DNA from 2 places in the Terriglobus sp. 2YAB30_2 genome. Region 2 is predicted to be linked to the other one. Evidence: predicted binding sites of a transcription regulator. Region 2 holds the regulator's gene; the other holds the start of a gene.
The links. Region 2 encodes LexA, which represses DNA repair genes until DNA is damaged. Its sites were predicted from a motif close to CANTTCGCTTTTTATTCGC; they were not measured.

Region 1 (4,652 bases), on a different contig from region 2:
CCACCTTCTCCAGCTTGGTCTGAATCTCTGTCTTCTCTGAAGGATCGCGGAAACGATAGGTGAAGTCGTGGATCTCGCGCGACGCGGCATCGCTCACGGCAACGATCTGATGCAGGTTGGCCGGCATGCCACTCAGCTGCGGCGCCTCGGCCAGCTTCGCCGGCTTGCCGCGCATGATCTTCGGACGATCAGGGTCGTCGTTCAGATCCCCCAGCGTCTGCACGTTGGCAGTGTCGTTCTTGATCGCGTCGCGCTTCTCCTTCTCCGTGCGCTTCTTCAGCGTCGGACGATCGGCGTCGTCGGATGGATCGTCCCCGACGCCAGTGACACCGCTCTGATCCTTATCTTTGCCGTTCTTGCTGTCCTTCTTATCCTTCGAGTCCGATTTGTCCTTCTTATCTTTATCCTTGCGGCCGAGCTTGGGACGGCTGTCATCCTTGTCGGTGGATTCCAGGACAACCTTCTGCGGAGCCTTCGGCTTGTCCACCGGTAAAGGCTGCCACTTGCCATATCCCATCCATCCCTGGTCGTACACGCTGCTGACGGCAGCGTCCGGCTTCAGGTTGCGGGCGAAGTCCAGGTCGAGCAATCCCTTGGGCTCGCCGGAGTCCTGCAGCTCATACACAACGTCCGTGCTCAGTGCCAGGGGGACAGGCCGCGCCAGGTAAAGGCCGGCATCCTGATAATCTCCGTCGACGAAGAGCGAGACAGGGACCAGGCGGCTCGCCAGCGGTTTCTTGATATCGTCGCCGGTCCACTCATAGACGCCAATCGCACGGGTGACATTGTCTTTCTTAGCAACACGGTGCATCTGGGCGGGTGCCGCAGCCACCATCGCCGCCACGGCGGCGAATCCGATTCCTCTGGAAACTTTCATCACACTCATAAGACGGCCAATCTCGCGGTTCCGCTACCTTGCAGCCCTGCCTTGCGGCTCAGACCGCAGGCGCTGTACCTTTGCATCCATGCCACCACAAGCAGGCGACGTTATCGAAGACTTTACTCTCAACGATCAGGACGGCAACCCGGTCACCCTCTCCAGCTTTGACCCCAAACCTGTCGTTTTGTTCTTTTACCCCAAAGCAGATACCCCTGGCTGCACCATCGAAGCCTGCGGCTTCCGGGACGCCATCGACAAGCTGAAAAAGGCGGGCGTGGTCGTTCTGGGCATCTCCCGCGACACCGTGAAGGCACAGAAGAAGTTCGCCGAAAAATACGACCTGAACTACCCCCTCCTGGCCGACCACGACCAGAAGATCTGCAACTACTTCGACGTCATCAAGCAAAAGACCATGTACGGCAAGCCGGTAACCGGAATCGAACGTACCACCTACCTGATCGGCCCCGGCCGCAAACTGCTGCACATCTTCCCCAAAGTAAAGCCGGAAGGCCACGCCGAAGAGGTCCTCGCCTACGTAAACGCCAACAAGTAGCAACCTTTTCGTTTTATAGCGGTCATCCTGAGCCGCAGGCGAAGGACCTGCTTTTAGAGCGCCACAAATCCGGGTGCCGAATATCCCATATCTCGGCTCTGCCGAGATGTGGGATATTCGGGTCCCCGACGAACTTCGTTGGGTGATAAAGCGATGGGCGGGATATCTCGCGAAGCGAGATCCGGATCTACTCCACGGACAACTGACCTGTACCGACCGCCCCCGCCAACTCCAACCTCTTCCCTGCCCCGGCCTGACGCTCCCGATACGCAAGCCCCAGCGGAAAAACATGGAACGTCAGCACGGATTTCGCCTCCACCACAGCCTCAGTTCCCTTGGCTGGCGCGTCCCCAAGCTCGTTCGTGCCTTTCTTGCCCAGGATCACAATGACATCGCTCAGCACTTCCTCTTGCCCAACCGCTTCCACCTGCAGCGAAAGCTCTCCCGCGCTGTCGATCTCCCCTGCCTTGGCAACGGCAACCACCGTAACCGTCACCGGAGCTCCCACAGCGAAGGTCCGGCCCTCGAGAGTAACGGCCGCGGTAAGCTGACCGCGCAGTACCTGACCGTTCCGGGCATCCGCGGAGCTGACACGCTCCTGCATCTGAACCTTCAGCAGCGTTCCAGAACTTTCGCTCGCGCCCGGAGTATCGGGTGTCGGTGATTGCTGCGCCGCACTCGAGCCGAGGAACAGAAGCATCCCCATCAGAAAGATCAAAACCCGATCGAACATGTCTTTTGAGAACTCCTGATGGGAACAAACTCCCGATGGAGTACTGAGCCCTATTCTCTAGGACCACTGTCCCATGGTGGAAGTTGTAAGGGAATCGCGCCTATCCCACCATCAGAAAATGCTGCGTCCCTTTTACCGGAGCATCCAGGCGACGGAAAAGAGCCTGCAGATCCCGATTATTGTGCACGAAATCGATCTGCGAGGTATCGATCACCAGCAGATCGCTGGCCGTGTAGCGGGAGAAGAAGTGCTCATACGCCTCGATCACCGTCTCCAGGTACTCCTCGCTGACAGCACGTTCCCCAGGAACGCCCTTTCGTTTCAGTCGCGTACGCAGCACGTCGGGCGTCGCCTTCAGGTAGATCACCAGGTCAGGCGTCGAAAGGTTAGAACGCATGGGCTCGTAAAAGCGGTTATAGAGCTTCAGCTCATCGTCCCCCAGGTTCAAGCAGGCAAAGAGCTTGTCTTTCTCGAAGATGTAGTCGGAAACAACGCTCTGGCGCACAAGACCACCGCCGGCCTTCCGCTCCGCAGCCTGTAACTGGCTATACCGAGCCTCGAGAAACCACATCTGGGTGGCAAAGGCTATGCCCGCTTCCTGCCGGTAAAAGCGGTCGAGAAAAGGATTGTCTTCGGGCTCGGTAACGCGATGCGCCTCCATCTTTTCAGCCAGCATGCCTGCCAGGGTCGATTTCCCCACACGGATGGGACCTTCAATGGCGATGTAACTGGGCAAATCGAACAGCATGACGAAACCCTCCAGAAAGGCGAATAAAAAGCAAAATATCACCCGCCGGATACCGCGCCAAGTAACGAACGAAGCACATGGCAGGGCTCTTCCATTTCGATATATCCATATCCCAATAACCGATGTAACTGGATTCACCTCAGTTCCCTACCGCGCTTACGTCTCCAAAGAGCATTATTAAGAGGCATGCTTTCCCCTGTACTTGCCGGAGCGGCGGTTGCCGCTGGCATCGGTGTTTCTGTGTACGCAGCCTATCGTCCGGAATCCCAGCTCTATGGCGCCACTCTCATTGCCGGGTCAGACCCAGGACAGGCCGCACTCACCTATGACGATGGCCCCAATCCTGATGCAACACTGCGGCTGCTCGACATCCTGGCGCAGCACCAGGTCCATGCGACCTTCTTCATGGTGGGCAGCTTTGTGAAAGCAGAAGCGGTGCTGGCGCGGCGCGTCGCTGCTGCCGGACACCTGATCGGCAATCACACCCTCACCCACCCGAACCTGGCCATCACCTCATCGCGAGAGACACGGCGTCAGCTCACCGAGACCAACGACATCCTGGAGCAAACCCTGGGACAGAAGATCCGCTTCTTCCGTCCTCCCTTCGGAGCCCGCCGCCCCGCCACGCTTCGCATTGCGCGCGAGCTCGGTCTGATCCCCGTGGAGTGGAATGTCGCCGCGCAGGACTGGAATCCCGCATCGCCGCAGCAACTTCTGGAGCGCCTGGAGAGGGGCATCGCCGCCAATCGGAAGAAAGGCCGCGCCTCCAACCTTCTACTGCATGACGGCAGCCATCTTGGGCTGGGAGCCAAGCGCATGCCCACCGTGGAAGCTACCTCTCTGTTGCTGGAAAGAAATATCAGGAACCTGACATTTGTCACTCCCGAAATTTGGGTTTAAGCTCCTACAATTTCCTCACGGCATCCACGTTCTAGCGTTAGAGCATTTTTCCCTATAGGAGTAACGTGGAGCTTCCACATCTATGGGCGTTTTCCGAAATGAAAACGCCGCTGCACAGCCCTTCCGGGATACTCAGCAATAGGGAAAACGCTCTTTAGAGGAAAGACCCATATGAGCACGCAGACCCAGGCACAGGCGCCTCCGCACGTTCACCCGGAACCGATGTCGATGCGTGAGGTATTGAAGATCAACACTATGCGCCGGCTCTGGTACGCCCAGGTGGTCTCGAACTTCGGCGATTTTCTTGCGCTGTTCGCCGTCATCAGTGTGCTGACCTTCAACCTGCATGCCACGGCGCAACAGGTAACCGGCGTGCAGATCGCCTATCAGTTGCCGATTGCCCTTCTGGGTATCGTGGCCGGTGTCTTCGTCGACCGCTGGTCACTCAAGGGAACGCTCATCGCCAGCGACCTTTCACGCGCGGTTCTGTGTCTGTTGCTGATCTGGGCCGGGGCGACGATGCAGTTCTACCTGATTCTCGCCACCATCTCCATCGTCTCCAGCTTCTTCAATCCGGCACAGGGCGTCACTCTCCGCACAGCCGTGCCGATACACGGCCTGCGCTCCGCCAATGCACTGATGCAGCAGGTTATGTTCGTCATGCGCATCATCGGTCCGGCGGCCGCTGGCGTATTGGTAACGGCTCTGGGAGCCAAGGCCTGCTACATCGTGGATGCGATCAGCTTCGTGGTCTCCGCCGGCTTTATCGCCAGCATCACCATCAAGCGTCCGCCGGTGGCGGCGGAACACCAGACCACCAAGACCGGCGTCGCACGCG
Region 2 (4,652 bases):
AGGGAAAACTTGGCGTTCCCCACGGTAAGCCGAACCGAACCTGATCCGGTCTCGAGCTTCCAATCAGAAGATGGTGTGCCGTCAATTTCGATATCTCCGGATCCGGTTCCGGCTCGCAGACCCCCATTGAAACCGTGGATCCGGAGGGAGCCGGATCCCGTTTGGGCGCGTACGTCGCCGGTGGCCGACTGGCGAAGCTCAATGTCGCCAGAGCCCGTCTGAAGCGTCGCTGAACCATGAATTCCGTCGGCGCGGATCGATCCCGATCCGGTTTCCAACTTCGCGTCTGAGCCAATATTTGAGACTTGAACGTCACCGGAACCGGTATTAGCGGTAACTGCACCCATGATTCCGCCGATCATGACGGAACCGGAGCCGGAGTTGGCCCGGAGAGTTGTCGCGGTTGGAACGTTGATGTCGTAGTCGATGACGATATTGCGATAAAGATCGTTGTTACCCTGAGTCTGACCGATCGTAACGCTGGAACCCGACTGAACAATGGGCGGGTTGGCAACAATCTGACGGATGCGTTCGTCGGCATTACCGGCGAACCATCCTCCGGATCCGGCTCGAACGTGGCCGACGATTCGAACCTCCGAGTTCGAGCCGGGAACGACCTTGACGTATCCGGAACCAGTGGAAACGCTGACATTGGTCGACCCGGAGACAGTGAGGGTACGGGAAAAGTCCTCAGCCGTGGCGAGTACGGCGACGGCTGCGAGTGCGGTTGCGGTAAGTAGAGTACGAAGGATCTTCATGGTTGTTCCCTCTATGGTTTCACGATAAAACGCAGTTTACTGCTGCAGAATGACCTGGTCGTTCTGGTTAAGACCGCTCAGAAGCTCGGTCCTTGTGCCGTTGGAGATGCCTACTTTTACGGGGACTTTCCGGCGGCCCTTCTCTGCCTTGGAATCCGGAATCTCAATGCTGGCGTTACGCTGCTTATCGTAGATAACAGCCTGCTCCGGGACGGTAAGCACATTCTTGTGCTCTTCGAGGATGACCTCGGCGTTCGCGGTCATATTGGCCTTCAACTCGCCGCCGGGATTGTCGATCGATACCCGTACTTCGAAGGTCGTAACGTTGTCCTTCTCGACACCCAACGGAGCAATCTTGGTGACCTTGCCGTTGAAGACTTTGTCCTTGAAGCTCTCCACGCGGATGCGGGCCGGCTGACCCAGGTAAACCTTGCCGATATCGCTCTCATCGACCTTGCCCTGTACATAAACCTGGGTTGTGTCGCCGAGGGTCATGACCAGGGTTGCGGTGGACCCCATCACAAGAATGGAGCTGACGGCATTGCCCAGCTCTACGTCCCGGGAGAGGATCATGCCGTCGATCGGGGAGACGATGTTGGTGTAGCTAAGCTGTTCTTCAAGCTGTTTGAGCGATGCCTGCGCCTGCGCAACCTGTGCCTCCGCCTGGTGCAATTTGGCGGTGTCAACCGTGATCTGGGCGAGGGCCTTATCGCGCGCATTGGCGGCGGCAGCGTACTTCTGCTGTGCGTCGTCCAGCGCCTGCTGGCTGACAACGCCCTGCTTCGACATCGCCAGAGCCCGTTCATAGGTGTTTTTGAAGTTGGGCAGATCGGGGGCCTGGGCGTTTACCTTGTCGAACTCGATTGCAGCGGCGGCGGCCCGGGCATTGGACTCTGCGGCGGTCAGTTGCGCCTTCTGGGCGGCAACCTGATCGAGAAGTTCCTGCTGGTCAAGCTGGGCAAGGGGCTGGCCCACCTTGACCGGCTGGTTGATATCGGCAAAAAGCCTGGTGACGATGCCGGATGCCTTGGATTTGACCTCGACTTTGACGATGGGCTGAACCTTACCGGTGGCAACTACAGAGCGAGCGATGTCGCCGCGTTCAACCTTCGACAACTGGGAAGCATCAATCTTCGAGCTGGAACCGGAGGCCTTGATGGCAAACGTTAGGCCGGCGGCCAGGACGACGACGGCGATGCCGCCCCAGATATACAGTTTGCGCTTGGATTTGCGGGGTGCGGCCATGGTACTCCTGATCCTCCGGTGGGTGGTTACGGAAGGGAGTACGCGCGAGATAGGAGGTTGGTTCCCTGAAAATTAGGTAAGCCGAAGTTGTTGCTTTGCAATTAATACTTCCGCAAGACCCCCAGGACCTTTCCCTGGATCGTTACCGCGGCTGCCGGGGCGAAGATCGGCGCCATCTCGGAGTTTGAAGGCTGCAGACGAATCATGCTGCCTTCCCGGTAAAACCGCTTTAGTGTGGCATCCGTGCCATCCACCAGGGCGACGACAATTTCGCCCTCCCGGGCGGTGCGGGTGCGCTCAACCAAAACATAGTCGCCGGAGACGATATGTTCATCCCGCATGGAATCGCCACGGACCTCGAGAGCGAAGACCTCCCGGTTGCCGAGAATATCGCTGAGCGAGATGGTCTCAGCCGTCTCGACGGCTTCCACCGGTCGTCCCGCGGCAATGCGGCCTAGCAGAGGCAGGCGGTCGGTCCCTTTCTTGGAAGAACGTGCCGGCAGAACATCGATCGAGCGGCTCCGATTGTGCGCACGCTGCAACAAACCTTTGTTCTGCAGGTTCGTGATGTGCTTGTGAACGGTGGCAAGCGAATTGACGCCAAGGCCGCTGGCGATCTCCTCATACGAAGGGGAATATCCGCAACGCTGCGTGAATGAGGTGAGGAAGTCGAGAACGTCCTTTTGCCGCCGGGTAATTGCCATGTCTGACATTTTAGCGAATAAAAGGCGAATCGCAACAGGGAAGACGTTAGGGGGTAACTGGCTAAGTTCCTCTTTAGATTCCCGTTTTGGGGCTGCGGCCAAAAAGTCCTGGTAACGCAGGCTTGCGGTTACCCCTGTGCACGAATCAAGGTAGGTACATAAGTCTTATCTGCAAAGACGTGAACGAACGCAAGAGTCGGAACTTACAGCTTTTCGCTAGGTTAGTCAGTGAATTGGAGAAACAAATGGGAATTCTGCTGGTGGAAGACGATAAAGCCCTTGGAATGTTGTTGAAGAAGGGACTCGAAAAAGAAGGTCATCAAGTCGAGTGGTTACAGGATGGAGAAGCCGCACTCCGTCACGCAATGGAAGAGAATCCGGAGCTTGTCGTTCTGGATCTGAGTTTGCCCAAAATGGATGGAGCTCAACTGCTTGAGGAAGTACACCGCAGGCTGCCCCACACCTCCGTGCTTGTACTGACGGGCCGGACTCAGGTCGAAGAGCGGGTGCGCTGTCTGGATCTCGGAGCCGACGACTATCTGCTCAAACCATTCAGCTTTCATGAATTAACAGCGCGCTGCCGCGCCGTGATGCGCCGGAAAAAGCACGCACCGGATCAGCTTCTGAAGTACGGTGTCCTGGAAGTTAACCGTATGCTCCGTCAGGTGCATGTAGCCGACGTGGAAGTCGAGTTGACCTCAAAGGAATATGCTCTGCTCGAGTACCTCCTGCTTCATAAGGGGAAAGCCGTCTCTCGTGCTCAGCTTTTGAAGGGTGTATGGCGGACGACATCCCATACTGGCACTAATGTTGTGGACGTATACATCAACTACCTCCGCCGGAAGCTGACCGTGCAGGGAGTGTCAGATGGCGCCGCGTTGATTGAAACGGTTCGAGGCGAGGGTTATCGGTTACGGAATGTGCCATTCCTCGGCGGTATGCCGGAAAAATCAGGTTCACAGAGCGTAGCCGCCGGTAGTACAACACGGATGTTGCGACACGCGTGACAATTATGGATCGTGAACAGGTACAGGAACTGAGCGTGATGCTGCATGACCTGTGCCAACCGCTGACGGCGCTGCAGTGCCGTTTAGAGTTGGCAGAGATGGAGGGCGACGAGGAGGGTATGCGTCGCGCCATAGCCGACAGTCTGACGGAATGCGAGCGCTTAAACGGCATCGCAATGCGGATGCGGCAGCAGCTTCGAGAAGCAATGCAAGACGGGCCAGGGGACCTAAAATAATGCCATTTGAAACCAGGGTGGCGAACGGATCGGTATCCGTTCGCCATGCCGTTGTGGTTAGCGCAGACGGAGACCGGCGTTTTCGATGGGTTACTTCGCTTGAGGGCCTGCGCTGGCAGGTAGAGGCCGCTTCCGGTGGCGCCGAGGCCATGGCGAGCATGGAACAGCGTATTCCGGAAGCGCTTATTGTCGATAACTGGTTGCCGGATCTGGAAGTTGATGGATTTATTTCCTGGGTGCGGCAGGCATTTCCATCGGTCGATATCCTGCGCGCCGATGGTGTACCGGTGGGAGACGGACCGCGAAGCCCACGGCGCCACGAGTTGCTGCATGTCCTGCGTGCAGCAGAAGAAGATATGGGGGGGGCGCCGGAGCCGGCGTCTGCAAACGTCGAGCGCGAGCCTGCGGCGTCCGTCCCCGCGATTGTTCCCGCCGAGCTTCCTGTGGACGCGGCCTTATTACCGGGAATGATCGGTAATAGCTCGGGTATGCGAGAACTGGCTCGCATGGTCCGTCTCGTGGCTCCCCGCGATACGACCGTCTTGATTGAAGGAGAGACGGGGACAGGCAAAGAGGTGGTTTCAAGGGCGATACACCGGCTCAGTTCTCGCGCCCAGAAGCCCTTTGTGACCTTGAACTGCGCCGCCATTCCGGAGGCGCTGTTGGAGGCAGAACTTTTTGGGCATACCCGCGGCGCCTTTA

Region 1: AB4Y89_RS13410 (deoxynucleoside kinase) is a predicted target of LexA. The motif match lies at 2,934-2,952, and genes of this name have one in related genera.

What each region holds. Positions count from the first base shown of each region.
Region 1 covers NZ_JBFRFJ010000008.1:80,990-85,641, reverse strand. Annotated here, with positions in the region: gene AB4Y89_RS13425 (hypothetical protein) at 1-877, opposite strand, end outside; gene bcp (thioredoxin-dependent thiol peroxidase) at 966-1,433, shown strand; gene AB4Y89_RS13415 (hypothetical protein) at 1,621-2,166, opposite strand; gene AB4Y89_RS13410 (deoxynucleoside kinase) at 2,267-2,914, opposite strand; gene AB4Y89_RS13405 (polysaccharide deacetylase family protein) at 3,101-3,814, shown strand; gene AB4Y89_RS13400 (MFS transporter) at 3,986-4,652, shown strand, end outside.
Region 2 covers NZ_JBFRFJ010000002.1:27,368-32,019, forward strand. Annotated here, with positions in the region: gene AB4Y89_RS02710 (DUF4097 family beta strand repeat-containing protein) at 1-758, opposite strand, end outside; gene AB4Y89_RS02715 (efflux RND transporter periplasmic adaptor subunit) at 795-2,003, opposite strand; gene lexA (transcriptional repressor LexA) at 2,105-2,707, opposite strand; gene AB4Y89_RS02725 (response regulator transcription factor) at 2,953-3,714, shown strand; gene AB4Y89_RS02730 (HAMP domain-containing histidine kinase) at 3,720-3,950, shown strand; gene AB4Y89_RS02735 (sigma 54-interacting transcriptional regulator) at 3,950-4,652, shown strand, end outside.